DNA from 4 places in the Streptomyces sp. NPDC007808 genome. Region 1 is predicted to be linked to each of the others. Evidence: riboswitches for the same ligand, from Rfam matches in the RefSeq annotation. Region 1 holds a riboswitch; each other region holds the start of a gene.
The links. A riboswitch is a leader RNA that binds a small molecule or an ion and turns the genes downstream of it on or off. The one in region 1 is predicted to bind cobalamin.
Positions count from the first base shown of each region.

Region 2: linked by a shared signal. The riboswitch ahead of ACFYNL_RS29410 (ABC transporter substrate-binding protein) and the one ahead of ACFYNL_RS08055 (prenyltransferase/squalene oxidase repeat-containing protein) in region 1 are both predicted to bind cobalamin.
Region 3: linked by a shared signal. The riboswitch ahead of ACFYNL_RS37670 (cobalamin biosynthesis protein) and the one ahead of ACFYNL_RS08055 (prenyltransferase/squalene oxidase repeat-containing protein) in region 1 are both predicted to bind cobalamin.
Region 4: linked by a shared signal. The riboswitch ahead of ACFYNL_RS29035 (energy-coupling factor ABC transporter permease) and the one ahead of ACFYNL_RS08055 (prenyltransferase/squalene oxidase repeat-containing protein) in region 1 are both predicted to bind cobalamin.

Region 1 is NZ_JBIAEQ010000002.1:394,966-402,441, forward strand. Features, by position in the region: gene ACFYNL_RS08045 (aldehyde dehydrogenase) at 1-331, opposite strand, end outside; gene ACFYNL_RS08050 (MBL fold metallo-hydrolase) at 498-1,526, shown strand; cobalamin riboswitch at 1,715-1,866, shown strand; gene ACFYNL_RS08055 (prenyltransferase/squalene oxidase repeat-containing protein) at 1,980-3,203, shown strand; gene ACFYNL_RS08060 (SCO2322 family protein) at 3,206-3,859, shown strand; gene ACFYNL_RS08065 (energy-coupling factor transporter transmembrane component T) at 3,856-4,968, shown strand; gene ACFYNL_RS08070 (ABC transporter ATP-binding protein) at 4,965-6,725, shown strand; gene ACFYNL_RS08075 (ECF transporter S component) at 6,722-7,476, shown strand, end outside.
Region 2 is NZ_JBIAEQ010000008.1:228,369-235,844, forward strand. Features, by position in the region: gene ACFYNL_RS29390 (exodeoxyribonuclease III) at 1-741, opposite strand, end outside; gene ACFYNL_RS29395 (MBL fold metallo-hydrolase) at 800-1,435, opposite strand; gene pcaC (4-carboxymuconolactone decarboxylase) at 1,474-2,769, opposite strand; gene ACFYNL_RS29405 (alpha/beta hydrolase family protein) at 3,281-4,150, shown strand; cobalamin riboswitch at 5,050-5,180, shown strand; gene ACFYNL_RS29410 (ABC transporter substrate-binding protein) at 5,243-6,283, shown strand; gene ACFYNL_RS29415 (FecCD family ABC transporter permease) at 6,280-7,344, shown strand.
Region 3 is NZ_JBIAEQ010000012.1:210,407-217,882, reverse strand. Features, by position in the region: gene ACFYNL_RS37680 (anion permease) at 1-817, shown strand, start outside; gene ACFYNL_RS37675 (hypothetical protein) at 863-1,084, shown strand; cobalamin riboswitch at 1,259-1,391, shown strand; gene ACFYNL_RS37670 (cobalamin biosynthesis protein) at 1,499-2,434, shown strand; gene ACFYNL_RS37665 (cobyric acid synthase) at 2,437-3,945, shown strand; gene cobN (cobaltochelatase subunit CobN) at 3,942-7,476, shown strand, end outside.
Region 4 is NZ_JBIAEQ010000008.1:147,044-154,519, forward strand. Features, by position in the region: gene ACFYNL_RS29020 (prolyl oligopeptidase family serine peptidase) at 1-1,485, opposite strand, end outside; gene ACFYNL_RS29025 (M20/M25/M40 family metallo-hydrolase) at 1,491-2,798, opposite strand; gene ACFYNL_RS29030 (M55 family metallopeptidase) at 2,791-3,624, opposite strand; cobalamin riboswitch at 3,725-3,911, shown strand; gene ACFYNL_RS29035 (energy-coupling factor ABC transporter permease) at 3,941-4,642, shown strand; gene ACFYNL_RS29040 (energy-coupling factor ABC transporter substrate-binding protein) at 4,639-5,025, shown strand; gene cbiQ (cobalt ECF transporter T component CbiQ) at 5,032-5,781, shown strand; gene ACFYNL_RS29050 (ATP-binding cassette domain-containing protein) at 5,778-6,644, shown strand; gene ACFYNL_RS29055 (APC family permease) at 6,757-7,476, shown strand, end outside.

The DNA.
Region 1 (7,476 bases):
CGAGCGCCTGGGCGAGGACGCTCCAGGAGTACGGGGAGCCGTTCTCGGAGGAGACCACACGGGCGATCTCCTCGTGCCGTACGGCGATCGCGTCCTTGATGCGGGTGACGACCGCGATCCGCTCGTCGAGGCTCATCCGCGGCCAGGGCCCCTCGTCGAACGCCCTGCGCGCCACCGCCACGGCCCGGTCGACGTCGGCCGGCGAGGCGTGCGGCACGCGCCCGATGACCTCTTCGGTGTGCGGCGAGATCACCTCGATGACGTCCGTGCCCAGGGGGTCGGTCAACTCCCCGCCGATGAACAGCTGTCCGTGTTCCACGAGCTCGGTCATGGCCGACGCCTCCTGCGGAGCCTGGAGCGGGTTACGTGAGTCCCAAAGGTTTCTGACGTTGTTTCAGGAACTGATACCAGTTCTAGTTATAGTGAGCAATGGCCGTGCGGGCGGCGGCCCGCAGGGGACCGTGGCAGGTGGAGCGAAGCCAGGACGGGGGAAACCCATGGCGCGGGTGTACGACCACGGGGGCGGGGTTCGGTCCGTCCAGGTACCCATCCCTGACAACCCGCTCGGGCACACCCTGGTGTACGTCGTCGACACCGACCGCGGCCCGGTGCTCGTCGACACCGGCTGGGACGACCCGGCCTCCTGGGACACGCTCGCGGAAGGACTCGCGGCCTGCGGCACGGCGCCCGCCGAGATCCACGGTGTCGTCATCACCCATCACCACCCCGACCACCACGGCCTGTCCGGCAAGGTCCGCGAGGCCTCCGGTGCCTGGATCGCCATGCACGCGGCGGACGCGGCGATCGTCCGGCGCACCCGCGCGACCCGCCCGGAGCGCTGGTTCTCCTACATGGCGGACAAGCTCACCGCGGCGGGCGCACCCGAGGCCCATGTGGCGCCGCTGCGCACCGCCCGCCGTCCCGGGAACCTGCCGGGCTTCTCCCCCGCGGACCCCGACCGCGAGATCGTGCCCGGCGAGCTCCTCGACCTGCCCGGCCGCCGCCTGCGCGCGATCTGGACCCCGGGCCACACCCCCGGCCACGTCTGCCTGCACCTGGAGGAAGAACACCCGGACCGGCTCGCCGGGCACGGCCGCCTGTTCTCCGGCGACCACCTCCTGCCCGGCATCACCCCGCACATCGGCCTGTACGAGGACCCGGACGACACCACCGTCACGGACCCCCTCGGCGACTACCTCGACTCCCTCGAACGCATCGGCCGGCTCGCCCCCGCCGAAGTCCTGCCAGCCCACCAGCACGCGTTCACCGACGCGCCCGCCCGCGTACGGGAGTTGCTGACCCACCACGAGGCCCGGCTCACCGGCCTGCGCGCTCTCCTGCGCGAACCCCTCACCCCCTGGCAGCTCGCCGAGCGCATGGAGTGGAACCGGCCCTGGGAGCAGATCCCGTACGGCTCACGGAACATCGCGATCGCGGAGGCGGAGGCGCACGTACGGCGGCTGGTGAAGCTGGGGAGGGCGGAGGCGGTGGCGGGGAGTGATCCGGTGACGTACGTGGCGTGGTGAAGCAGCAGCATGGACGCCATGGGCCCCCGGGCGGCCTCGGCGCGTCCGTCGGCGTGGCCCTCCCGGTCGCGGCGCAGCACCCACGCCTCGTCGATCTCGTACACGTCGCACGCGCGCCCCGAGGCCGGCAGCCGTCCGGTCCTCCCCGTGATCCCCATGCGCCCGAACCTGTCCGCGCCCCGGCCTCCCCTCAGCGGTTTCCCTACGGGCCGGTAGAGTGGCCGCGTCGTCATCACACCCGTACGGGGGGAAGCCGGTGCAAATCCGGCGCTGACCCGCAACCGTGAACCGGTCGGAGAAGGCCGGTGAGCCGGATCGCCCCGTACGGATTCGTGACCGGCTCACGTGCACCGGCAGCCGGCCGGAGCACGGCACCGTCGAGGTATACGGAGCCGAGCCGCCCGGGGTCTCCCTGTGCTGCCCGGCCCCTTCAGGGAAGGGCATTCGCCGATCATGCACGTCCGCCGCACCGCCGCGGTCCTGGCCGCCGTCACCGTGATCGGCACGGTCACGCCCGCCTTCGCCGCCGACCCGTCCGCGTCGCCGTCCGTGGCGCTCCCGGCCGGCCTGTACGGCACGTCCGACCCGACGTACGACGGGGTGTGGCGGCAGTCCCTCGCGCTGCTCGCCCAGGACACGGTGGGTGTGAAGCCGGCCGACGAGGCCGTGGACTGGCTGACCGGACAGCAGTGCGCCGACGGGTCGTTCGCCCCCTACCGTGCCGACGTCTCGAAGGACTGCGGGGCCAAGACCCCCGTCGACACCAACAACACGGCCGCCGCCGTCCAGGCCCTCGCCGCGCTCGGCGGGCACGACAGCGCGGCCGGCAAGGCGGTGGCCTGGCTGAAGTCCGTGCAGAACGAGGACGGCGGCTGGGGGTACGTGCCGGGCGGCGCGAGCGACGCCAACTCGACCTCCGTGGTGATCGGCGCGCTCGCGGCCGTCGGCGAGAAGCCCGGCGAGGTGCGCAAGGACGGCAGGTCCCCGTACGACGCCCTGCTGGAGCTGTCCTTGCCGTGCGGCGACGAGGACGCCGGGGCGCTCGCGTTCCAGCCCGGCAAGAAGGGGGCGCTGGCGGCCAACGCCGACGCGACCGCCGCGGGTGTGCTGGGCCTGCTCGGCAAGGGCCTCGTGACGACGCCCGGCAAGGCGGCCGAGGACGCCCCGAAGTGCCTCGGCGGCAAGAGCCCGACCCCCGCCGACGCGGCCCTCAACGGCACCGCCTACCTCGGCCGCGCCCTGAGCGGGACCGGGTACCTGAAGTCCGTGATGCCCGGTGCGAAGGACCAGCCCGACTACGGCAACACGGCCGACGCGGTCGTCGCGCTCGCCGCGCGATCCGGCGCCGACGCGGCCCGCGAGCCGCTGCGCTGGCTGGAGCGGAACTCCGCGAAGTGGGCCGGGCAGAGCGGCCCCGCCGCCTACGCCCAGCTGATCTTCGCCGCCCACGCGACCGGCACCGACCCTCGGGACTTCGGCGGCGCGGACCTCATCCGGCAGCTCAACGCGACGGGCCCGGCGCCGCGGTCCGCGCCGGACGCGTCGGCGTCGGCGAAGGCCGCGGAGCGGGAGGAGGACGACAACGGCGGCGTCAGCTGGTGGTGGATCGTCGGCGTCGGCCTGGTCGCGGGCATCGGTGTCGGCTTCCTGATCAGCGGCCGCAACAAGGGCAAGTGACCGTGGTCCGCCGCGCTCTGACCCTCCTGCTCGCCGCGCTCGCCGTCCTGGCGGGCGTGACCCTGCCCGCCCAGGCGGCCGGTTACCGCTACTGGTCCTTCTGGGACCGGGACGGCAACACCTGGACCTACGCCACCCAGGGCCCCGCCACCGCCCGCCCGTCCGACGGTGACGTCCAGGGCCTCAGGTTCGCGGTGAGCGAGGACTCCGGGGACGCGGCGCGGCCTCGGGGCGCCGCCGTGTTCGAGGTGATCTGCGCGCGGACACCGGCGCGCGAGGGCATGAAGCGGGTCGCCCTGGTCATCGACTTCGGGACCCCGCGGGACGCCCCGTCGGGCGAGACACCCCCGGCCCGCCGCACGGCCTGCGCACGGCTGGCCCCGGACGCGACGACGGCCGAGGCCCTGGCCGAGGTGGCCGAGCCGCTGCGCTACGACACCAACGCCCTGCTGTGCGCGATCGCGGGCTACCCGCGCAAGGGCTGCGGCGAGCAGGTCTCGGGGACGGCCGACCGGCCGACGCCCGCGCTGCAGCCGGCCGCCGAGGGGGAGGCCGGCTCGGACGGCGGCCCGTCGGTGGGCCTGGTGGCGGGGATCGCCGCGGTGGCCGTACTGGGAGCGGCAGCGATCTGGCAGGCACGACGGCGGCGACCGTGACGGCCGGGGCACGGCTGCACCCCGGCGCCTGGTGGCTGTGGGCTCTGGCTCTCGGGACCGCGGCCACCCGCACCACCAACCCGCTCCTGCTCACCCTCCTGATAGCGACGTCCGCCTATGTCGTGGCGACCTGCCGCCCCGACGCCCCCTGGGCCCGCTCCTACGGCGGCTTCGTCAAGCTCGCCCTCGCCGTGCTCTTCATCCGTCTCTTCTTCGCCGTGGCCCTCGGCTCCCCCGTCCCCGGCACCCATGTGATCGTCGCCCTGCCCGAACTTCCCCTGCCCGACTGGGCCCAGGGGATCCGCCTGGGCGGGAAGGTCACCGCCGAGACCCTCCTGTTCGCCCTCTACGACGGGCTGCGGCTGGCCGCCCTGCTCATCTGCGTGGGCGCGGCGAACGCGCTCGCCGACCCGGCCCGCCTCCTGAAGTCCCTCCCCGGTGCCCTCTACGAGATGGGTGTCGCGGTGGTCGTGGCGCTCACGTACGCCCCGAACCTCATCGCCGACGTCCAGCGCCTGCGTGCCGCCCGGCGTCTGCGCGGACGCCCCGACCGGGGTGTCCGCGGCCTGCTGCACGTCGGACTGCCGGTCCTGGAGGGCGCGCTTGAGCGCTCGGTCGCCCTCGCCGCCGCGATGGACGCCCGCGGCTACGGCCGCGGCGCCGACGTACCGGCCCGCGTCCGCCGTACGACCACCGCGCTGACCCTCGGCGGCCTGCTGGGCGTGTGCGCCGGAACGTACGGGCTGCTGACCGCCGAGGGCGGGACGTACGGCCTGCCGGTGCTGCTGGTCGGGCTCGGCGCCGCACTCGCGGGGCTTCGTCTCGGCGGTCGCCGTACCCTGCGCACCCGTTACCGCCCGGACCGCTGGGACGTCCGCGCCCGGCTGGTCGCCGGGTCCGGTGTGGCCGTCGCCGCCCTGCTGACCCTCGCCGCCGCCCGCGACCCGGCCGCCCTGAACCCCGGTGTGGTGCCCCTCGTCGCCCCCACCCTCCCGCTGTGGCCCGCGGCGGCCGTCCTCCTCGGCCTGCTCCCCGCTTTCGTCAGCCCCGCACCCCGCAGCCCCGATCCCAGTCGCGATCCCAGTCCCGTCCGCAAGGAGCCGTCGTGATCCGTTTCGAGAACGTCTCCGTGACCTACGACGGTGCCACCGGCCCCATCGTGCAGGACCTGGACTTCGAGGTTCCGGAAGGTGAACTGGTGCTGCTCGTCGGTCCGTCGGGGGTCGGCAAGTCCACCGTCCTCAACGCGGTGAGCGGCCTCGTGCCGCACTTCACCGGCGGCACCCTGCGCGGCCGGGTCACGGTGGCGGGCCGGGACACCCGCACCCACAAGCCGCGCGAACTGGCCGACCTGGTGGGCACGGTGGGGCAGGACCCGCTGTCCCACTTCGTGACCGACACCGTCGAGGACGAACTGGCCTACGGCATGGAGTCGCTGGGCCTCGCCGCGGACGTCATGCGTCGCCGTGTCGAGGAGACCCTGGACCTGCTGGGCCTGGCCGACCTGCGCGCCCGCTCCATCGCCACCCTCTCCGGTGGCCAGCAGCAACGTGTCGCGATCGGCTCGGTCCTCACCCCGCACCCCGGCGTCCTGGTCCTCGACGAGCCGACCTCGGCCCTGGACCCGGCCGCCGCCGAGGAGGTCCTCGCCGTTCTGCAGCGGCTGGTCCACGACCTCGGCACGACGGTCCTGATGGCCGAGCACCGCCTGGAGCGGGTCGTGCAGTACGCCGACCGGGTCGTCCTCCTCCCCTCCCCCGGCGCACCCCCGGTCCTCGGCACACCGGCGGAGGTGATGGCCGTTTCCCCGGTGTCCCCGCCGGTCGTGGACCTCGGCCGGCTGGCGGGCTGGTCGCCCCTGCCCCTGACGGTCCGGGACGCCCGGCGACGGGCGGCAACCCTGCGGGAACGTCTCGGTGAGCGCGCCGACGGCGCCCTCCGGGGGGATGGGGAAACGCGCGAGGGGCACGGGGAAACGCGCGAGGGGCACGGCGAAACGCGCGACCAACCACCCGCGCCCCACACCCGCCCCCACTCCGAAGCCCCCGACCGCTCGGGCCCATCCGCTCCCCGCCGCTGGTTCCGGCGCGGCCGCACCCCCGCCCCCTCGGCCCCGTGCACGGCGCAGGTACGGGCCCTGTCCGTCACGCGCGGCCAGGTCCGGGCCCTGCGCCAGGTGGACCTGACCGTCACCCCCGGTGAGACCGTCGCTCTGATGGGCCGCAACGGCGCCGGGAAGTCCACCCTGCTCAACACCCTGGTCGGCCTCGTGCAACCCTCCGCCGGCCAGGTGGACGTCGGCGGATCCGCCCCGCACCGCACACCGCCCCGCGACCTCGTGCGCCGCGTCGGCCTCGTCCCGCAGGAACCCCGTGACCTGCTGTACGCCGACACGGTCGCCGCCGAGTGCACGACCGCCGACGCCGATGCGGGAGCCGAGCCCGGCACCTGCCGGGCCCTCGTCCGCGAGCTCCTTCCGGGCATCCCCGACGACACCCACCCTCGCGACCTCTCCGAGGGCCAGCGGCTCACCCTCGCCCTGGCCGTCGTCCTGACGGCCCGTCCTCCCCTGCTGCTCCTCGACGAACCGACCCGCGGCCTCGACTACGCGGCGAAGGCCCGCCTCGTCGCGCTGCTGCGCGACCTCGCCGCCCGAGGGCACGCCATCGTCCTGGCCACCCATGACGTGGAGCTGGCCGCCGAGCTGGCGCACCGGGTGGTCCTGCTCGCCGAGGGAGAGGTGATCGCCGACGGCCCGACGGCCGAGGTGGTCGTCTCCTCCCCGTCGTTCGCCCCGCAGGTCACCAAGATCCTGGCCCCGCAGCGGTGGCTCACGGTCACGCAGGTGCGGGAGGCCCTGGCATGACCGGCACCCGACGGCAGGCCCGTCCGATCCGCCTCGGCCCGCGGTCCGTCGCCGCGCTCGTCCTGGTCAGCTCGGTCGGGGTCGCCGCGCTCGGCTGGCCCTTCCTCGCCCCGCCCGCCTCGCAGGTCGCCGCCCACGCCAGGGACGCCCCCTGGCTGTTCACGGGCCTGCTGCTCCTCCTGGTCGCCGTCGTCGCGGCGACCATCTCCGAGTCCGGACTGGGCCCGAAGGCCGTGTCGATGCTGGGCGTGCTGGCGGCGACCGGTGCCGCCCTGCGCCCCCTCGGCGCGGGCACGGCCGGTGTCGAGCCGATGTTCTTCCTGATGGTGCTCAGCGGCAGGGTCCTCGGCCCCGGTTTCGGCTTCGTCCTCGGCGCGGTGACGATGTTCGCGTCCGCCCTGCTCACGGGCGGGGTGGGGCCGTGGATGCCGTTCCAGATGCTGTCGATGGGCTGGTTCACGATGGGCGCGGGGCTGCTGCCGGGCCCGGACCGCCTCCGCGGCCGCGCCGAGCTGCTCCTGCTGGCCGGCTACGGCTTTCTCGCCGCCTTCGCCTACGGCACGGTGATGAACATGCAGGGCTGGCCGTTCCTCATCGCGGACGGTTCGCCCATCTCCCCGGACCCGCAGGCCGGCCCGTCGGCCAACCTCGCCCGTTTCGTCGCGTACTGTCTGGCCACCTCGCTCGGCTGGGACCTGGGCAGGGCGATCGTGACGGTGCTCCTCACCTTCGTCCTCGGTCCGGCGATCCT
Region 2 (7,476 bases), on a different contig from region 1:
GGCGCCCTTGCCCTTACGTTCCTCGCGGTCCACGTAGGAGTCGGTGACCGCCTTCGCGAACGCCTCGTTGCCGTAGACCAGGTCGATGCGCATGCCCCGGTTCTTGGGGAAGCAGAGCTGGCGGTAGTCCCAGTACGTGAACGGCGCGTCGTACTTCAGGGGGCGCGGGACCACGTCGGACAGACCGGTCTCGCGCAGGGCGGCCAGGGCGGCGCGCTCGGCGGGGGTGACATGGGTGGAGCCCTCGAAGGCGGCGCGGTCGAAGACGTCGTCGTCGGTCGGCGCCACGTTGTAGTCACCCATCACCGCGAAGGGGCGGCTGCCGCCGGCGTCGCCCGCGACGGCCGCCTTGAGCGCCTCGAACCACTGGAGCTTGTACGCGTAGTGGGGGTGGTCCACCTCGCGGCCGTTCGGCACGTACACCGACCAGACGCGGAGCGGGCCGCAGGTCGCGGAGATGGCGCGGGGCTCCACGGCGCCGTCGTAGCCCGGGTCGCCGGGCAGCCCCTTGACGACCTCCTTGAGGCCGACTCGGGAGAGCACCGCCACGCCGTTCCACCGGCCGGTGGCGTGCACCGCCGCCTCGTAGCCGAGGTCGCGCAGCGGGTCGAACGGGAACTGCTCCTCGGCGACCTTCGCCTCCTGGAGGCACAGCACGTCCGTGCCGCTGCTCTCCAGCCAGGCGAGGAGCCTCGGCAGGCGGGCGGTGATCGAGTTCACGTTCCAGGTCGCGATGCGCATGCCTGACAACCTACCGGGCGGGACTGACAACCCGGCCCCGCCCAGCGTGGGGCCCCGCTCACACCTGCGCCGACTCCCCCGGCGTCAGACGCAGGTGCTCCGAGCCGCCGAGGCCACCGATCTGCCGGTCGTAGATGGGACGGGCCAGGTCGGTGAGCAGCGCGTCGTGGATGTCGTAGGCGCGCTGCGGCGCGACCTCGCGCACGTAGTCGATGACCTCGGAGATCTTGTTCCAGGGAGCCATCACGGGGAGCATCAGCGTCTCCACCGGGTGGTCGGGGACGGTGAGGGCGTCGCCGGGGTGGAACACCTTGCCGCCGTCCACGAGGTAGCCGACGTTGGTGATCCGCGGGATGTCCGGGTGGATGACGGCGTGCAGTTCGCCGTGGACCTGGACGTCGAAGCCGGCGGCGGTGAAGGTGTCTCCGTGGCCGACCGTGTGCACCCGGCCCGGGAAGGCCGACGAGAGCTTGTCCGCGACCGACTTCAGCGTCCAGACCTCGGCGGCCGGGTTGTGCTCCATGGCCGCCCGCAGGCGCGGTTCGTCGAAGTGGTCGGGGTGCTCGTGGGTGACGAGGATCGCGTCCGCGCCGAGCGCGGCGTCCATCTCGCTGAACCCTCCGGGGTCGAGGACGAGCGTCCGGCCGTCCTTCTCCAGCCGGACGCAGGCGTGCGACATCTTCGTGAGCTTCATGACACCATCCTGCCGCGCCGAGGCTCGCCGCCGAGCCTTCACTCCTCGGGCGTGGTCTCCTCGCGTATGACCTTCTGGGCGACCCGGAACGCGCTGTTCGCCGCCGGTACGCCGCAGTAGACGGCGGCCTGGAGCAGCACTTCCTTGATCTCGTTCGGGGTGAGGCCGTTGCGCAGGGCGGCACGGGTGTGGAAGGCGAGTTCGTCCAGGTGGCCGCCCGCGACCAGGGCGGTGAGGGTGACACAGCTGCGGGAGCGCCGGTCGAGGCCCGGTCTGTTCCAGATCTCGCCCCAGGCGTAGCGCGTGATGAACTCCTGGAAGTCCCCGGAGAACTCGTCCGCCTGCGCCAGCGCCCGGTCGACGTGCGCGTCCCCGAGCACCTCGCGCCGGACCTTGATCCCGGCGTCGTACGGGTCCTGCGGGCCCGTCGGCTGCGGCACCACGACGGCGGGGGCTATCTCGGCGACCGGCGCCGGCTGCGCGGGTGCGGCGGACAGGACCGGCCTGACGGCGACGGCCGGGACGGCGATCTGGCCGGTGGTGTCGAAGCCGGGCTGCCAGGCGGTGGAGAAGTGCCGGACCAGCAGGTCCGTGACGGCGGCGGGCTGCTCGACCGGCACCAGGTGGGAGGCGCCGGGAACCACGGCGAGACGGGCGTCCGGTATGCCCGCGACCAGCGTGCGGGCCTCGGCGGGGCCGGTGACCTGGTCGTCCGAACCGACGAGGACGAGGGTGGGCACGGCGACGCCGGCGAGCTGCGACCGTACGTCGAAGGACGCGAGCGCCTCGCAGGCGGCGATGTAGCAGCCGGGGTCGGTGGTGCGCACCATCTGCACGGCCCACTCGGTGATCGCGGGCTGGGCGGCGGCGAAGCCGGTGGTGAACCAGCGGTCGGGCGACGTGCGGGCGATGGGGTCGAGGCCGTTGGTGCGCACGATCACGCCCCGCTGCCGGAACTCGTCGGCCGTGCCGAAGCGCGGAGAGGCGGCGATCAGGGCGAGCGAGGCGACGCGCTCCGGGCGCCGCAGCGCCAGTTCGATACCGAGGGCACCGCCCAGCGCGCAGCCCGCGTAGCCGAAGCGCTGCACGCCGAGGCCGTCGAGGGTGGCGAGCAGCCGGTCGGCGAGGTCGGCGACGGAGCCCGCCGGGTACGCGGGCGCGCCACCGTGTCCGGGCAGGTCGAACCGGAAGACCCGCCACTGCTGGGTCAGCTCCGGGACCTGCCGGTCCCACATGTGCCAGGTGGTGCCCAGTGAGGGACCGAGGATCAGGACGGGGGCCTCTTCTGGCCCGTCAAAGCGGTATTGCAGGGTGTTCGACGGTGTCTCACTCACCCGCCCGAGCCTCTCATCTGTCACGAGATGTCACATCGCCGGGGTGGGTTAGCGGGCCTTGTCCCGCTCCGGCGCTGCCGCGCCTGCCGGCGAGAGTCAAGGTACATATTCTCCGCGGCGCCTGTTGGTCCTCCTGGCACCTACCCCGCACCAGCGCCTCCGGATCTCACCTCCGACCCACCAGCGGACGCCGACCGTATCTCTGCCTGAAGTGCGTCCGCATCGTCCGGCGCAGCATCCCTTCCCAGTTCGGAGCGACCACCGCCAGCCTCACCCGTTCCCTCACCGAGGCCGGGCGGAAGGCACGCGCACGTCTCCTCCCGCCCCGGCACAACCGGGACTGCCCGCGCGCGATCAAGAAGCCGAACCGATGGCCGGTGCTGAGGACCCGCGCCAAACGCGGCACTGTGCAGCGAGGCCGCTGGGCCCACAACCCCGACCACATAGCCGAAGAGCACCTGCCGGGCTGGAAGACCCGCACTTGGGACAGGCGCCCCCCTACGATGTCGCCATGATGATCTCTGGACAGGGACAGCCGCTGATACGTGTCCTGCTCGACGAGTCCCGACGTGACCTGAGGGATCCGACTCGTCCGCGCCCTGTCCGTCTTTACCTGTGGGAGCCGAGCCACCCACAGGCCGCACCCGCTCCGCTTGTCGTCGTCTCTCACGGCACCGGAGGTTCGGGCAGCGACATGGAGTGGCTGGTACGACCGCTGCGCGAGGCGGGTTTCCGGGTTGTTGCCCTCGATCACCACGGCAACAACTACGTCGACGGCTACGAGCCGGAGGGCTTTCTCCACGTATGGGAACGGCCCCGGGACGTCTCCTTCGCACTCGAAGCGCTCGCCCGGGAAGAGTTGCTCGGTCCGGTCGGTGTAGCGGGTTTCTCCCTCGGCGGTTACACGGCGGCGGCCCTTGCCGGGGCCCGTGTCGATCCGCAGATCCTGTGGGCTGTGCTGACGGGAACGATCCCTCTGCCGGAGATCCCCGAGTTCCCCGGCGCACTGGACGCGCTGCGGAAGAAGTATCCACTGGACGAGTCGTCACGACGTGCGCTGGATGCCGCCGCGGCAGACCTCTCGGATCCCCGAGTGCGGGCGGTCTTCCAGGTAGCCCCCGGTGTGGGCAGTCTCGTGACCCCGGAAAGCCTGGCAACCGTGCGGGTGCCTGTGGGCATCCGCTGGGGTGGAGCAGACACGGTCAACCCGTACGACGTCGACACCAAGCCGTACCTGGAGCACATTCCCACAGCGAGTGGTGGCTCGGCCGGCCCCGATGTCCGCCACGACGACTTCTTCGCCCCGGAACCTGCCGACCCGACTGTCCGCGTTCGGGTCGGCAGGGAGGCGGCCGCCTTCTTCCAACAGCACCTTGGCTGACACCCCGGCGGACACGGCGTCGGCGTAGAGCACGGGGCTACCAGCGTTGAGTATCGAGCACGGGGCCACCAGCGTTGAGCACGGCCACTGGCGCCAAGGCAACTGCATTGGTCGTCGCCTGGGCCTGAGCCATCTGGGCGTGAGGCGCTGAGCTGACTCGCTGACCCCCTGCTTTCATGGCGCCCGGTTTGCGAGCGATCCTCGGGTCTGGTTGCTCCGGCGCACAGGTCCCGGCCGTGGCAGGGATATGGGAAATCGCTGACGTGCCGCCGTGCAGCGAGTGGCACTCGGTACGGGCGCCCGGACTTGTGCCCGACGGACACGGTGGTGGCTGCGCTGCGGACGCTGTGGCGTTCAGGGCGACCCCATCATCCGAAGTCCGTGCCATCCCCCGGGCCAAGACCTGGTCAGCACGGACACCACTGCCTGGTCACTCGTCTCCCAGGGCACCCCAGGCGCAGCACACCTGAACCGTCTGGCCCGGCACCCGGCCGGGCCGTCTGCACTGTGTGTCCTCAAGGAAATGGGGCCTGCGCCCGATGGCCTTCTCCTGCCCGGGCGATGAGGGTGGAAGGCCAGGTCACGTCGGTGGGGGAAGGGGCGCCGACGCCGGGGGTGCGACGGGGACGGCGGTGCTGCCCGCCGCCTCGGCTCCGTTCCGGCCCGGTCGGCGCCCGGTCGACGGTGGACTCGACGCCGAGGGCGGCGGAGGGTGTCGAGCGCTGAGGTGGGAGCGGGAGGCCGCTCCGGTGGGAGCGGGAGGCTGACCGTCAGTCAGAGTCCGTGGCCGGAAAAGGCCCCTGGCGAAGGCGATCACACCCCAGCGGGGGCGGGTGAGCGCGTGGTAACTTCCGGACGCCAGTCGAATCCGTGGGCGCGGTCGTACGCGTACACGGGTCAGGGAATCCGGTGAGAGTCCGGAACTGACGCGCAGCGGTAAGGGTGACGGGCGGGGCAACAGCCACTGGAGCACGGCCACGGCCGGATCCGGGAAGGCGCCCCGTCAGGGCGATCCCGAGTCCGAAGACCTGCTGGCAGCAGACCGTCCGAACGGGCTCCGCGCATGGGCCCCGACGCCGAGGAAGTCACACCGTGCTCCTGTCACGTTCCGTCCGCTGTTCCGTTCTGCTCCTGACCGGAGCGCTGCTGCTGTCCGCGTGCGGTGCGGGCTCGTCGTCCGACGGGGCCGGCGCGTCCGGCGGCTCCGGCGGCAAGGCCGTCACGCTCGCCAACTGCGGGCAGAAGGTGACGGTCAAGGCCCCGCCCGAGCGGGCCGTGTCCCTGAACCAGGGCACCACCGAGATCATGCTCTCCCTCGGCCTGGCCGACCGCATGGTGGGGACCGCCACCTGGACCGACCCGGTCATGAAGGGACTGGAGACGGCCAACGCGATGGTTCCCCGGCTCGCTGACAACCAGCCGTCGTTCGAGAAGGTCCTGAACACCGAGCCGGACTTCGTCGCCGCCTCCTTCACGTCCCTGCTGAGCAAGGGCGGAGTGGCACCCCGTGAGAAGTTCGAGGAGCTCGGGGTGCCCACGTATCTCTCGCCCGCGGACTGCGAGGGCAAGGACAACGGCGGCGACGGGGACGGCTCCCGGACGAGGCCGCTGACCATGGAGACCGTCTACCGCGAAGTGCGGGAACTGGCGCGGATCTTCGGGGTGGAGGCGCGCGCGGAGAAGCTGGTCGCCGAGCTGAAGGCCCGGGTGGCGAAGGCCACGTCCGCGACCCGGGCCGAGGACGCGACAGTGCTGTACTGGTTCGCCAACCAGGAGTCCCCGTACATGGCGGGCTGCTGTGGCGCGCCCGGCATCATCACGCACGCGCTCGGCGCGAAGAACGTCTTCGACGACAGCACGCAGGAGTGGCCCCAGATCAACTGGGAGACCGTCGCCGACCGCAACCCCGATGTGCTCGTCATCGGAGACCTGACCCGCAAGCGGCAGACCGCGGAGACCGCCGCGAAGAAGATCGCTTTCCTGGAGTCCAACCCGGCGACAAGGAACATGGACGCGGTCAAGAAGAAGCGGTACGTGCTGGTCAGCGGGCAGGTGATGAACCCGACCATCCGCACCGTCGAGGGCGTGGAGAAGGTTGCGGCGGCCCTGCGCGAGTACCGGCTCGCCGGATGACCACCACCCTGCGCCCGCCCGCGGCCCGGCCGTCGCGGACCGCCGCCCGCGCGCTGCGTGACGCGGCCGGCCTGGGTGCCGGACTGGCGGTGCTCGCCGCGTCCGTCGCCGTGGCCATCACCATCGGCCCGGCGGACATCGGCGTCGGCGACGTCTGGTCGGCGGTGGCCTCCCATCTCGGTTGGGGCAGCACGGAGTTGTCCCCCATCCGGGACGGCATCGTGTGGAACCTGCGGCTGCCGCGCACCCTGCTCGCCGCGGTGTGCGGGGCAGGACTCGCCGTGTGCGGAGCGGTGATGCAGTCGCTGCTGCGCAACCCGCTCGCCGACCCGTTCGTCCTGGGCGTGTCCTCCGGGGCGTCTACCGGCGCCGTCGTCGTGGTCGTCCTCGGCGCCGGGGGCGGTGTCCTGTCCGTCTCCGGGGGCGCGTTCGTGGGCGCGGTCGGCTCGTTCGCGCTGGTGCTGCTGCTCAGTCACACGCTCGGCGGGACGACGGACCGGGTCGTGCTGTCCGGGGTGGCCGCCATGCAGTTGTTCTCGGCGCTGACCTCGTTCGTCGTGATGACGGCGGCCGACGCCGAGACCACCCGGGGCGTGCTGTTCTGGCTGCTCGGGTCGCTCAGCGGGGCCGACTGGAGCGAGGTGTGGCTGTGCCTGGCCGTCCTGGGGCTCGCCCTCGTGGTGTGTCTCGGGTACGCGCGCACCCTGGACGCCTTCGCCTTCGGCCAGGACGCGGCGGCGACGCTCGGGGTCGCGGTCGCCCGGACCCGGCTGGTGCTGCTGTGCGTGACCGCGCTGCTGACCGCCGCCCTGGTCAGCGCGGCGGGCGCGATCGGCTTCGTCGGCCTGGTCCTGCCGCACGCCGCCCGCGCCCTCGTCGGCCCGGGGCACGGCCGCCTGCTACCAGTCACCGCGGTCGCCGGGGCGGTGTTCCTGGTGTGGGCCGACACCCTGGCCCGTACCGTCCTCGACCCCCAGGAGGTGCCGGTCGGCGTGGTGACGTCGCTGGTCGGCGTTCCGGCGTTCGTCCTGGTCCTGTACCGCACGAGGAGGCGGCGATGACGATCGGCACCGGGCGCCGGGACGAGGATTCCCGGCCTCCGCACCCCGGAGCGGCACCTGACGGGTCTGCACCTGACGGGTCTGCACCTGACGAACCAGCACCCGAGGGGCCGGCACCCGCCACGCCGGTGA
Region 3 (7,476 bases), on a different contig from region 1:
GATCGCCGCCCCGCTGGTCGCGGGCATCGCCGCGATGCTGGCCACCCGCCTGACCTACACCCTCGGCAAGAAGGCCGACGGCGAGGCGTCCAAGAAGGGCTACCGCGCCGGCCAGATCGCCTCCGCCGGCCTGGTCTCCCTCGCCCACGGCACGAACGACGCCCAGAAGACCATGGGCATCATCACCCTCGCCCTGGTCGCCGGCGGCACCCTCGCCCCCGACTCCGACCCGCCCATGTGGGTCATCCTCTCGGCGGGCGTCGCCATCGCGCTCGGCACCTACCTCGGCGGCTGGCGCATCATCCGCACCATGGGCAAGGGCCTGACCGACCTCCAGCCGCAGCAGGGCTTCGCCGCCCAGACCAGCGCGGCCACGGTCATCCTGGCCTCCTCCCACCTGGGCTTCTCCCTCTCCACCACGCACTCCGTCTCCGGCGCGGTGATGGGCGCGGGCCTCGGCCGCAAGGGCGGCGTGGTCCGCTGGTCGACGGCGACCCGGATGTTCGTCGCGTGGGGCCTGACCCTGCCGGCGGCAGCCCTGGTCGGCGCGCTCGCGGAGTACGTGACGGGCTTCGGCGCCTGGGGCACGGGCCTGGTCGCGGTCTTCCTGGTCGTCTCCAGCGCCGCCATCTGGAAGATTTCCCGCCGCGAGGTCGTCGACCACACCAACGTCAACGACACCGAGGAGCCGGCCGGTGTGGTGACCCAGGCCATGGCCGCCGTGACCGTGCCGCCGGCGCACCCGGTGGCCGAGGACATCACGGCCACGGTCCCGCCCCAGACCTCCGAGTCGACGCCGTCGAAGGCGTCGGTCTGACCCCCACCCGGTTCCTCCTCGCCGGTTACTCAAGGAAGTAGAAGCATGAAGATCGACTGGGCGGCTCTCGGCTCCGTCTTCGGGGTCAGCCTCGTGGTCACGGTTGCCCTGGTGGGCCTGTTCACCCTCGGCATCTCCGGCCTGTCCCGCCGCGAACGTGCGGCGGCCCAGGGCGACTCGGCCGCGCTCGCGGTCACCGGGGCGTACGCCTGCTTCGCGGCGTGCGCGGCGGCCGTGGGCTACGGCATCTACCTGATCGTGGCCTGACACACACGCCGATCGTGGCCTGACGCACAGAGCGCTCGTGGCCTGAGCAACAGTGCGCCGGAGCGCGCGCGAGCACCCGGGGTGCGGGACGGAACACCGTCTCGCACCTCACGCGTGTGTGGGCCTCCGCACACTCTCCCTCCGCAGGTCAACGGCAAGTTGACGGCCCTTCCGACCCCGTGGTGGACTGCCGGGGCCATGTACGGCGGCAGAAGAGGAAGCCGGTGTGAATCCGGCGCGGTCCCGCCACTGTCACCGGGGTGGAAAGCCCCGGGAGCCAGGAACTCTCGCCGCCGGTCTCGTCGAACCAGGGCGTGGACACCCTGAGTGAGGACATAACGCGATGCTCGGCTGCCGTTCGAGATTGAGGTCCCGCACCAGGGCTCTGCCCTTCCCCGCGGCCGGCTGACGCCGATGCGTGCCGATCGCGTCTTCGCGTACGGTGCCGCCGCCGGACTTCTCGGTGATCTGCTGCTCGGCGACCCCCACCGCGGGCATCCGGTCGCCGCGTTCGGACGGGCCGCCGCCGCCGTGGAGGGGGTGTTGTGGCGCGACCACCGCGCGTGGGGTGCGCTGCACACCGCCGTGTGCGCCGGTGGCGCCGTGGCACTGGGCGCCGTCGCCGCCCGCGCCGTCCGCACCTCCCCGGCCGCGTCCGTCGCGCTGACCGGCGCCGCCGCCTGGGCGGTGGTCGGAGGGACGTCGCTGGCCCGCGAGGCCCGGCTCGTCGCGCGTGCGCTGGAGGCGGGGGACGTGGAGGCCGCGCGGGCGCGGCTGCCGCATCTGTGCGGGCGGGACCCGCAGGCGCTGGACGCGGACGGGATCGCGCGGGCCGTGGTGGAGTCCGTCGCCGAGAACACCTCCGACGCGGTCGTGGGGGCGCTGGTCTGGGGGGCCGTCGGGGGTGTGCCGGGGCTGGTCGGCTTCCGGGCCGTGAACACGCTGGACGCCATGGTGGGCCACAAGTCGCCCAGGTACCGGCGCTACGGGTGGGCCTCGGCGCGGCTGGACGACGTGGCCGGGTGGCCGGGCGCGCGGCTCACCGCCGTACTCGCGGCGCTGGCCGGACCCGATCCGCGGGGTGCCGTACGCGCCTGGCGGGAGGACGCGGCGAAGCATCCGAGCCCCAACGCCGGGCCCGTGGAGGCCTCGTTCGCCGGAGCGCTCGGGGTGCGGCTGGGCGGGACGCTCTCGTACGGCGGGCGGGTGGAGCACCGGCCCGTGCTGAACACGCGGGGGCGTGCCGTCGGCACGCCCGACGTCGAACGCGCCGTGCGGCTGTCGCGGCGCGTCACCTGGCTCGCGCTCGGCGTGTGCGCCGGAGCCCGGTTGCTGAAGAGGGGGCAATGAGCATGAGCGGTGGTCTTCTCGTCGCCGGCACCACGTCCGACGCGGGCAAGAGCGTCGTCACGGCGGGGATCTGCCGGTGGCTGGTACGGCAGGGCGTCAAGGTCGCGCCCTTCAAGGCACAGAACATGTCCCTCAACTCGTTCGTCACCCGCGAGGGCGCGGAGATCGGGCGGGCGCAGGCCATGCAGGCGCAGGCCTGCCGCGTCGAACCCACCGCGCTGATGAACCCCGTGCTGCTCAAGCCCGGTGGCGAGCAGAGCAGTCAGGTCGTGCTGCTGGGCAAGCCGGTGGGCGAGCTGAGCGCGCGCGGGTACCACGGCGGACGGCAGCAGCGGCTGCTCGGGACGGTGCTGGACTGTCTGGAGCAGTTGCGGGGCACGTATGACGCGGTGATCTGTGAGGGGGCCGGTTCTCCCGCCGAGATCAATCTGCGGCGGACCGACATCGTGAACATGGGGATCGCCCGGGGCGCCGGGCTCCCCGTCCTGGTCGTCGGTGACATCGACCGGGGCGGTGTCTTCGCCTCGTTCTTCGGCACGGTCGCGCTGCTGTCGCGCGAGGACCAGGAGTGCGTCGCCGGGTTCCTCGTCAACAAGTTCCGCGGGGACGTCTCCCTGCTGGAGCCGGGCCTGGACATGCTCCACGACCTCACGGGGCGCCGGACGTACGGCGTGCTGCCCTTCCGGCACGGACTCGGCATCGACGAGGAGGACGGGCTGCGCGTGTCCCTGCGCGGAACGGTGCGGGAGTCCGTCGTCGCGCCGCCCCTCGGCGAGGACGTGCTGCGGGTCGCCGTCTGCGCCGTACCGCTGATGTCGAACTTCACCGACGTCGACGCACTGGCCGCCGAGCCCGGTGTCGTGGTGCGGTTCGTGGACCGGCCGGAGGAACTGGCCGACGCCGACCTGGTGGTGGTCCCCGGCACCCGGGGAACCGTCCGGGCCCTGGAGTGGCTGCGCGAGCGGGGGCTCGCCGACGCCCTCGTGCGCAGGGCCGCCGAGCAGCGGCCCGTCCTCGGCATCTGCGGGGGCTTCCAGGTCCTCGGCGAGCACATCGAGGACGACGTCGAGAGCCGCCGCGGGCATGTCGACGGGCTGGGGGTCCTGCCCGTGCGGGTGCGGTTCGCCCGCGAGAAGACCCTCACCCGGCCGGAGGGCGAGGCCCTCGGGGAGCGGGTCGCGGGCTACGAGATCCACCACGGCGTCGCCGAAGTGACCGGCGGCGAGACCTTCCTGGACGGCTGCCGGGTCGGTCAGACCTGGGGCACGCACTGGCACGGTTCGCTGGAGTCGGACGGATTTCGGCGGGCGTTCCTGCGCGAGGTGGCGTCCGCCGCGGGCCGCCGCTTCGTACCGGCCCCCGACACGTCGTTCGCCGCGCTGCGCGAGGAGCAGCTCGACCGGCTCGGCGATCTGATCGAACAGCACGCGGACACGGACGCGCTGTGGCGGCTCATCGAGTCGGGCGCGCCGCGAGGACTGCCCTTCATCCCCCCGGGAGCGCCCGCATGAGCACGGTGTTGTTGCTGTCGACCGCCGACACGGACCTGCTCGCGGCCCGGGCCTGCGGTGCCGGCTACCGGATCGGCAACCCGACCCGTATCGACGTCGCGTCCGAACTCCCCTCGCTCGTGGCGGGCGCGGACATCGCGGTCGTGCGCCTGCTGGGCGGCAAGCGGGCCTGGGAGGACGGGCTGGCCGCGCTCAGGGCATCCGGTGTCCCGACCGTGCTGCTGGGCGGGGAGGCGGTGCCCGACGCGGAGTTGATGGCCGAGTCGTCCGTTCCGGCCGGGGTCGTGGCCGAGGCGCTGAAGTACCTCGTCGAGGGCGGCCCCGCCAACCTCGCCGAACTCGCCCGGTTCCTCTCCGACACCGTGCTGCTGACGGGCGAGGGGTTCGTCGAGCCGCGGAAGATGCCCGAGTACGGCGTCCACGGGACCCGGACCTTCCAGGAGGGCCGCCCCACCGTCGGCGTGCTCTTCTACCGGGCCCACGAGCTGAGCGGCAACACCGCGTTCGTGGACACCCTGTGCGACGCGATCGAGGCGCGGGACGCCAACGCCCTGCCCGTGTACTGCGGTTCGCTGCGCGGCGCCGACGCCGGGCTGTACGAGCTGCTCGGGAAGGCCGACGCCGTGGTCGCCACCGTCCTCGCGGCCGGCGGCACGCACGCCTCGCAGGCCTCGGCGGGCGGCGACGAGGAGGCCTGGGACGTCGGCCGGCTGGCCGAGCTGGACGTGCCCGTGCTGCAGGGTCTGTGCCTCACCTCCTCGCGCGCCGCCTGGGACGCCTCGGACGCCGCCCTGTCGCCCATGGACGCGGCGATGCAGGTCGCGATCCCGGAGTTCGACGGGCGGCTGATCACGGTCCCGTTCTCCTTCAAGGAGCAGGGCCCGGACGAGGTGCCGGTGTACGTCGCCGACCCGGAGCGGGCCGCGCGGGTCGCCGGGATCGCCGTACGGCACGCACGGCTGGGGCACAAGCCGAACGCCGAGAAGAAGCTCGCCCTGGTCTTCACCGCCTACCCGACCAAGCACTCGCGCGTCGGCAACGCGGTCGGCCTGGACACGCCCGCGTCGGCGGTGCGGGTGCTGGACGCGTTGAAGCAGGCGGGGTACGGGCTCACCGAGTACCCCGACAACGGCGACGAGTTGATCCACCGGCTCATCGAGGCCGGCGGGCACGACGTGGAGTGGCTCACCGAGGAGCAGCTGGCCGCCGCGCCCGCGCGCGTGCCGCTCGCCGACTACCGGGCGTGGTTCGACAAGCTCGACCCGGACCTGCGGAACGCCATGCTCCGGGCGTGGGGCGAGCCGCCGGGTTCGCTGTACGTCGACGGGGAGGACATCGTCCTCGCCTCGCTGCGCTTCGGGAACGTCGTCGTCATGATCCAGCCGCCGCGCGGCTTCGGCGAGAACCCGATCGCGATCTACCACGACCCGGACATGCCGCCGTCCCACCACTACATGGCGGCGTACCGGTGGCTGGAGAACAGCTTCGGCGCCGACGCGATCGTGCACATGGGCAAGCACGGCACGATGGAGTGGCTGCCGGGCAAGGGGCTCGGGCTGGGCGGCGGTTGCGCGCCCGACGCCGTGCTCGGCGATCTGCCCCTGGTCTACCCGTTCATCGTCAACGATCCCGGTGAGGGCACCCAGGCCAAGCGGCGCGGGCATGCCACCGTCGTCGACCATCTGGTGCCGCCGATGGCACGGGCCGACACCTACGGCGACCTGGCCAAGCTGGAGCAGCTGCTGGACGAGTACGCGCTCGTCAGCGACCTGGACCCGGCCAAGGCGCCGGCCGTGCGCGCCCAGATCTGGACGCTGGTCAAGGCGGCCGAACTCCACCACGACCTGCATGTCGACGAGCAGCCGGACGACGAGGCGTTCGACGAGTTCGTCATGCACATCGACGGCTATCTCTGCGAGATCAAGGACGTGCAGATCCGCGACGGTCTGCACGTCCTGGGCGGCGGTCCGGTCGGTGAGCCCCGTGTGAACCTCGTGCTGGCCGTGCTGCGCGCCGCGCAGGTGTGGGGCGGGCGGGCGAACGCGCTGCCGGGGCTGCGGGCGGCGCTGGCGGCCCGTTTCGGGCTCAGCGAGAAGGAGTTGCTCGCCGAGCCGGGGGCGCCGGTCGAGGTCCCGGTGGAGCTGACGGACCTGGTGGACGGCCCGGCACGGACCGCCGCCGACGCCGTCGACCTGCTGGAGCAGCTGTGCCGGCGCATCGCCGAGGGGATGGAGGAGCGCGACTGGTCGGTCACGCAGAGCCGTTCCCTCCTGCGTGACGTACTGGGCGGGCAACTCCCCGACGCCGAAGCCGTGTTGGAGTTCGCCTGCGACGAGGTCGTGCCCCGGCTCGCCCGCACCACCGACGAGATCGGCCACATCCTCAAGGCGCTCGACGGCGGTTACGTTCCTGCGGGGCCGTCCGGATCCCCGACGCGCGGCCTGGTCAACGTCCTGCCGACCGGCCGCAACTTCTACTCCGTCGACCCCAAGGCCATCCCGTCCAGGCTGAGCTGGGAGGTCGGGCAGTCGCTGGCCGACTCGCTGGTGCAGCGGTATCTGCGGGACACGGGCGCGTACCCGAGGTCCGTCGGCCTGACGGTGTGGGGCACGTCCGCGATGCGTACCCAGGGCGACGACATCGCCGAGATCCTCGCGCTGCTGGGCTGCCGTCCGGTGTGGGACGACGCCTCACGGCGGGTGACGGGCTTCGAGGTGATCGGCCTGGAGGAGCTCGGGCGTCCCCGCATCGACGTCACGGTCCGTATCTCCGGGTTCTTCAGGGACGCCTTCCCGCACGTCGTGGGGCTGATCGACGACGCCGTCCGCGAGGTGGCCGAGTTGGACGAGCCCGCCGAGCGCAACTTCGTCAAGGCGCACGCCGACGAGGACACCGCCGGGCACGGCGACCGGCGGCGCGCGACGGCCCGGGTCTTCGGCTCCAAGCCGGGCGCGTACGGCGCCGGTCTGCTGCCGCTGATCGACGCCCGCAACTGGCGTTCGGACGCCGACCTGGCCGAGGTGTACGCGGTCTGGGGCGGGTACGCCTACGGGCGCGGGCTCGACGGACGGGCGGCGCGCGGGGACATGGAGACCGCGTTCCGGCGGATCGCGGTCGCCGCGAAGAACGTCGACACGCGTGAGCACGACCTCGTCGACGCCGACGACTACTTCCAGTACCACGGCGGCATGGTCGCCATGGTGCGGCACCTGACGGGCGCCAGCCCCGAGGCGTACGTGGGTGACAGCGCCGTACCGGACCAGGTGAGGACCCGGACCCTCGGCGAGGAGACGCACCGCGTCTTCCGGGCCCGGGTGGTCAACCCGCGTTGGATGGCGGCCATGCGCCGGCACGGCTACAAGGGCGCGTTCGAGATGGCGGCGACCGTGGACTACCTGTTCGGGTACGACGCCACGGCCGGGGTCGTCGACGACTGGATGTACGAGAAGCTGTCGGCCGAGTACGTCTTCGACGCCGAGAACCGGGACTTCATGAAGAAGTCCAACCCGTGGGCGCTGCGGGGCATCACCG
Region 4 (7,476 bases), on a different contig from region 1:
GGCGCGGTCGGCGGTGCCCTCGTCGGCGAGGGCGAGCGCCACGGCCGCGCAGTCCTCGACGTCGACCACGCCCCACTGCTCGCGCAGCCGGTTGCGGTACGCGCGGCCGTAGCCGGTGGAGCCGCCGTAGTCGACCTCGGCGACGCCGATGCCGCGCGAGGTGAAGTAGGCGATGGTCAGGTCGAGCACGAGGGGCGCCCGGTCGGTGGGGCCGCCGTGCGCCCAGACGACGTACGGCGCCGGGGTGTCCGTGGGGGCCACGCAGGTGGGGTTGTGGGGCGGGTAGATGTGGGCGTGGATCTCGTCCCCGCCGGGGCCGGTGAAGGTGCGGATCTGCGGCTCGGGATAGTAGGCGGGGTCCACGGCGTCGTCGTGCTCGGCCCCGATCACCCGGGATCTGCCGGTGCAGGTGTCGAGTTCGACCACCTCGTAGGCGCTGCGCGGACTGGCGCCGACGGCGATCACGCGCTCTCCGTACGCCGCGAGCGTCGGCGCGATCTCGGTCCACGGCCCGGCCGCGTCGACGATCTCGCCGGTGTCCGGATCGAGGATCCCGAGGGCCGTCGAGCCACGGCCGTGCACCACCGCGACGAGCCCGTCCGCCAGCGGGGCGAACCAGCGCAGACCGAGCTTCCACAGCGGCCCGCCGAACTCCTCCTCGCGCGGGCACAGGGGCACCCCGTCGCGGTAGAGGTTCCACCAGCCGCTGCGGTCGCTGACGTACAGCAGGCGGCCGTCGTGCGACCAGTCGACCTGGGCGATCGACTCCTGAGGGCCCCCGGCGACGGTCCGCGGGCCGTCGAGGGTGCCGTCGGCCCCGACGTCGGCCACCAGCAGCTCCGTGCCGTCCCAGGGCATGCGCGGATGGTCCCAGGCGAGCCATGCCGCGCGCCGCCCGTCGGGCGAGATCCGGGGGCCGGTGACGAACCGGTGCCGGTCGTCGGTGAGTTCCCGTACGGCACCGCGGTCGTCGGCGGCCGAGCCGTCCAGGGGTACGGCGGCCAGGACACGCCGTACATCGGCGGGCCCCTCCCCCGTGAACTCCTCCAGGACGCACCACACTTCACCGTCGTCGAGCCGCAACAGCGGTTCCACCCAGCGCAGTCCACCGCCCACCGCGGACACGGGGGTGAGCGGACGCGGGTCGCCGCCCTCCTCGTACCGGTAGAGCCGCTGGTCGGCGAAGTCGACGAAGACGACGAGCGGCCGGCCCTCGACCATCGCGCCCGCCCAGGGCTGTCCGCCGTACTCGACGACCCGGCTGCGCACGTTCCACGGGGCGGGCAGGACCGACTCCTCGCGGCCGTCGGTCCGGCGCCGTACCAGGGTCCGCCGGCCGCCCTCCGTGGGGCGCGGCTCGGTCCACCACGCCTCGTCGCCCACGAAACCCACGTACTCGGGACGACCGTCGTGCGCGGCGGCCAGGGCCGCGTCGATGGGCGAGGGCCAGGAACCGTAGGCAAGTGTCCGCACTGTCTCCCCCACCCCGCCTAGGCCGTCCGCAGGAAACGGTCGAGCACCCGGACGCCGAAGTGCAGCGCCTGCACGGGTACCCGCTCGTCGACGCCGTGGAACATGGCCCCGTAGTCGTATCCCTCCGGCAGCTTCAGCGGGGAGAAGCCGTAGCCGGTGATGCCGAGCCGCGAGAACTGCTTGGCGTCCGTGCCGCCGGGCATGCAGTACGGCACGACGTGCCCCTCGGGGGCGAAATCCTCGACAGCGGCGCGCATCCGGGCGTACGTCGGCGAGTCCAGCGGCGCCTGGAGGGCGACGATCTCGCGGTGGAGGTACTCCCACTCCACGTCGGGGCCGGTGAGGCGGTCGAGGGTCTCGTGGAACTCCTCCTCGCCGCCCGGGAGACAGCGTCCGTCGACATACGCGACGGCCTCCCCCGGGATCACGTTCACCTTGTAACCCGCCTCCAGCATCGTGGGGTTGGCGCTGTTGCGGACGGTCGCCTCGACGAGCCGGGCCGCCCGGCCGAGCTTCTTCAGCAGGCCGTCCACGTCGTCCAGGTCGGCGTCGAGGCCGTACAGCGCGGCGAGTTCGGTGAGGGCGGCGCGGACCGTCGGGGTCAGCCGCAGCGGCCACTCGTGCGCGCCGATCCGGGTGACGGCCGCGGCGAGGCGGGTCACCGCGTTCTCCCGGTTGGGCTGGGAGCCGTGCGCGGCCCGCCCGCGTGCCGTGAGCCTGAGCCAGGCGGTGCCCCGTTCACCGGCCGCGATCGGGTAGATCTGCCGCCCGTCGCCGTCGTGGAAGGTGAACGCGCCGGACTCGCCGATGCCCTCGGTGCAGCCCTCGAACAGCCCGGCGTGCCGATCGGCGAGGAATCCGGCGCCGTCCTCGGCGCTGGCCTCCTCGTCCGCGGTGAACGCGATCACGACGTCCCGCCGGGGCCGGACGCCGTGCCTTGCCCAGGCCCGCACCACGGCCAGGATCATCGCGTCCATGTTCTTCATGTCGACCGCGCCCCGGCCCCACACCACCCCGTCGCGGATCTCCCCGGAGAAGGGGTGCACGCTCCACTCGGCGGCCTGGGCGGGCACGACGTCCAGGTGACCGTGGACGAGCAGCGCGTCCGCCGACGGGTCGGTGCCCTCGATGCGGGCGACGACGTTGGTCCGGCCCCGGGTGCGCTCCAGCAGGGTGGGCTCCAGACCCGCCTCGGCCAGCCGCGCGGCCGCGTACTCGGCGGCGGGGCGCTCCTGGCAGTCCCCGCCGCCGCGGTTGGTGGTGTCGACGCGGATGAGGTCGGAGGTGAACGTCACGACCTCGTCCAGTGCCTGCTGGTCAGCCATACTGCTCCTCCACCGCCGCCGAGGCGATCGTGGTCACTGCCTTGAAGGTACGGATTCCCGCGTACATGTGCTCGCTCGTGTACGCCACCTTCCGCTCCCCGGTCCGTTCCACACCCGGGACGACGGTGACGGCCATCGCCAGGTGCTCGGCGTCGAACTCGACAGCGACCGTGAACGGCCCCGCGCGCACCGGTTCCTGACGGACCGCCAGCGAGGCGGCCTCCTTGGCCGCGGCGCGGATGCCGGCGGCGGTCCTGGCCGGCGTACGGCACACCGCCGCGTACCGCGAGACATGGTCCTTGACGGCGACCTTCAGCGCGCCGGGCGCGTACCCGAGCGCGTCCTCGCAGGCCACGTCGTCGCCGGTGACGAGCACGACGGGCACGCCGTACTCGGCGGCGACGTGCGCGTTCAGCAGCCCCTCGCTCGCGCGGACGCCGTTCAGCCACACCCCTGTGATCTGGTTCGCGAGGTAGGTGTGGGCGAGGACACCCTCCATGCCGGCGCCCGCGTGGTAGCCGACGAAGGCGATCCCGTCCACGTCGCCGTGCTGGACGCCCTCGACCATGGAGAGTTCCTTGTGCCGGCCGGTGAGCATCTGAGCCCGCTCGTCGAGCCGTTCCAACAGCAGGTTGCGCATGGACCAGTGCGCCTCGTTGATGACGACGGCGTCGGCGCCCCCGTCGAAGAATCCCCGCACGGCGGCGTCGACGTCCGAGGTGAACATCCCGCGGCACCGCTCCCACTGTGGCGTCCCCGGCAGCACGTCCCCCGGCCAGGTCACGCCGGTGGCGCCCTCCATGTCGGCGCTGATGAGGATCTTCATGTTCCGTCACGTTACGCGCCGAGGGGGAAACCCGCCATGAAGCGGGCGAACGCCACTTTCACGCCCCCGGGGCCCGCTTGTCAGCCACCCGCTGCGGGCACTACTGTCACCACGCCTTGGTGAACGGGAAATCCGGTGTGATGCCGGTGCGGCCCTCGCCACTGTGAATCGGGAAGTCCGGCTCCAGCCCTCACGGGCAGCCACTGGGTCCCTCCGGACCCGGGAAGGCGGAGCACGGGCGGTGGTACCCGTCAGCCAGGAGACCGGCCAAGGCACGTCAACCATCCACGAGGTGCTGGAGAGGGTCTGCTGAGCCATGCACATAGCCGAGGGTTTCCTGCCTCCGGCGCACGCGGTCGCCTGGAGCGTAGCGTCGGCGCCGTTCGTCGTCCACGGAGTCCGTTCACTCACCCGTGAGGTCAGGGAGCATCCCGAGAGCACCCTGCTCCTCGGCGCCTCCGGAGCCTTCACCTTCGTCCTGTCCGCGCTCAAGCTGCCGTCGGTGACCGGGAGCTGCTCCCATCCCACCGGCACGGGGCTGGGCGCCATCCTGTTCCGGCCCCCGATCATGGCGGTCCTGGGCACGATCACCCTGCTCTTCCAGGCGCTGCTGCTCGCGCACGGCGGTCTGACCACGCTCGGCGCGAACGTCTTCTCGATGGCGATCGTCGGGCCATGGGCCGGATACGCCGTCTACAAGCTGCTGCGGCGTTTCGACGTGCCGCTGATGGTCGCCGTCTTCTTCGGCGCGTTCGTCGCCGACCTGTCCACCTACTGCGTCACCAGCGTCCAGCTGGCGCTCGCCTTCCCCGACCCGGGCAGCGGATTCCTGGGCGCGCTCGGCAAGTTCGGTTCCATCTTCGCCCTCACGCAGATCCCCCTCGCGGTGAGCGAGGGCCTGCTCACGGTGCTCGTCATGCGGCTGCTGGTGCAGTCCAGCAAGGGCGAACTGACCCGGCTTGGCGTGCTCCTCGCCAAGAAGCAGTCCCGGACCGAGACGGAGGCGGTGGCCCGATGAGCAAGAACACCAGGATCAACCTCGTGCTGCTGCTCGTGGTGGCCGCGCTGGCCGTGCTGCCGCTGGCGCTCGGCCTCGGCGACCACAAGGAGGAGCCGTTCACGGGCGCCGACGGTGAGGCCGAGTCGGCGATCACCGAGATCGAGCCGGACTACGAGCCCTGGTTCTCACCCCTGTACGAACCGCCGTCCGGTGAGATCGAGTCGGCGCTGTTCTCCCTGCAGGCGGCCCTCGGCGCCGGAGTGCTCGCCTACTACTTCGGTCTGCACCGGGGGCGGCGGCAGGGTGAGCAGCGGGCGCTGGAGCGGGAACGGGACCGGGACCGGGAGGCCGGGAGCGTCCCGAGCGGCACCGCCGGGAAGTCGTCGGCCGAAGGGGACTGAGCCCGCGTGCTGCCGATCGACGCGGCGGCGCACAGCAGTCGCTGGCGCCGCCGCCACCCCGTGGACAAGGCCGTGCTCGGGCTGGGTCTCACCGCGCTCGCGATCTCGCTGCCGCCCTGGCCGGGCGGGGCCCTGGTGCTGGTCACCGCCCTGTTGGTGCTGCTGGGTCCCGCGGGGGTGCCGGGGCGCCGGCTGTGGCGGGCGTACCGGGTGCCGCTGGGCTTCTGCGTGACCGGCGCGGTGACGCTGCTCGTCCAGGTCGGCGGTCCCGGGGGCATGGTCTCGCTCGCCGACGGCGGTCCGCTGCGCGCCGGGGAGCTGCTGCTGCGCACCTCGGCGGCCTCCCTCGGGGTGCTGCTGTTCGCCTTCACCACGCCGATGTCCGATCTGCTGCCCCGGCTGGTGAAGGCGGGGGTGCCCGCGCCGGTGGTCGACGTGGCCCTGGTGACGTACCGCATGAGCTTCCTGCTCCTGGACTCGGTGCGCCGCATCCGGGAGGCCCAGGCGGCTCGGCTCGGGCACATGAGCCGGGCCGCGGAGTGGCGTTCCCTGGCCGGGCTCGGCGCCGTCGCCTTCGTGCGCGCATTCGACCGGGCCACCCGGCTCCAGGCCGGGCTCGCCGGGCGGGGGTACGACGGTACCCTGCGCGTCCTGGTGCCCGAGGCCCGGGTCTCCGTCCGTTTCACGGCCGCGAGTTGCGTGCTGCTCGCAGCGCTGGCCGCCCTCACCCTCGTACTGGAGAAGGCCCTGCCATGAGCGAGCCCACCGCCCTGGTCGCCCTGCGGGGCGCGTCCTACGCCTATGAGGACGGCCCCCTCGTTCTCGACGGCCTCGACTTCGACGTGCACGAGGGGCGCGCGCTGGCGCTGCTCGGGCGCAACGGCACCGGCAAGACCACATTGATGCGGCTGCTCAGCGGCGGACTGCGCCCGCATCAGGGCCGGTTGACGGTGGAGGGTTCCCCGGTCACCTACGACCGCAAGGGGCTGACCCGGCTGCGGACGACCGTCCAGCTGGTGGTGCAGGACCCCGACGACCAGCTGTTCGCGGCGTCCGTCGCCCAGGACGTGTCCTTCGGCCCGCTGAACCTCGGCCTCGCGGATGCCGAGGTACGGGCGCGGGTCGACGAGGCGCTCACCGCCCTGGACATCACCGCGCTGGCCGACCGGCCCACGCACCTGCTGTCGTACGGGCAGCGCAAGCGCACCGCCATCGCGGGCGCGGTGGCGATGCGGCCGAGGGTGCTGATCCTGGACGAGCCGACCGCCGGCCTCGACCCCGACGGCCAGGAACGCCTGCTGGCCACCCTCGACGGGCTGCGCGCGGGCGGCACCACGGTGGTGATGGCCACCCACGACGTCGACCTCGCCCTGCGGTGGGCGGACGACGCGGCGCTCCTGACGCCGTCCGGTGTACGCACCGGCGCCGCGCCCGCGATGCTGGCCCGCACCGACCTCCTCCAGCAGGCCGGCCTGCGGTTGCCCTGGGGCATCGCGGCCACCCAGGTGCTCCGCGCGCACGGCCTGCTGGACGACGCGGCACCCGGCCCGCGCAGCCCCGCCGACCTGGCCGTCATGGCTCGGACGCAGACCCCGCCCGCGGTTGCGGCCGACGGCTGACGTTCCCGTACGAGCGCACTCGGGTGATACATCCCGCGCTGGGGAGTCCAAGGCGCGCCGGGCCCCGTGCCTGCCGGTTTCATGTGGTCGTACCCGACCGAGGCGAGGCAGCATGACCGAAGGCAGCGCGGACACCCGGCCCGCGAGCGGTTTGAAGGCCGACGCGATCGGGTTCCTCGACGCACTCGTCATCGGTCTCAACGCCACCTCGCCCGCGTACTCGCTGGCCGCGGCCATCGGCCCGGTCGTGGCGCTGGTGGGCGTCCACGCGCCGGGCGTCATGCTCGCGTCCTTCGTGCCCATGCTGCTGATCGCGTCGGCGTTCTACTACCTCAACAAGGTCGACCAGGACTGCGGGACCACCTTCTCCTGGGTCACCCGTGCGATGGGCCCGTGGGCGGGATGGCTCGGCGGCTGGGCCATCACCATGACCGGGGTCCTGGTGATCGGCTCACTGGCCGACGTCGCGGTGACCTTCGCCCTGCTCGCCGTCGGCCTCGACGGCTGGGTCGAGAACGATTTCGCGCGCGAGGCGCTCACGGTGCTGCTCATCCTGGTGATGACGGCCGTGTGCGTGATCGGCACCGAGGTCTCGGCCAGGGTGCAGAACGTGCTCATCCTCGCGCAGGTCGGCTGCCTGCTGGCGTTCGCCGTGGTGGCGATCTACCGCGTCTACGCCGACACCGGCACGCTCGACTCCGCCGACCCGTCGATCAGCTGGCTGGATCCCTTCGGCGCCGGGGGCGCGGAGCTGACGGCGGGTCTGCTGCTGGGCGTGTTCATCTACTGGGGCTGGGAGTCGGCGGTCAACCTCACCGAGGAGACCGAGAAC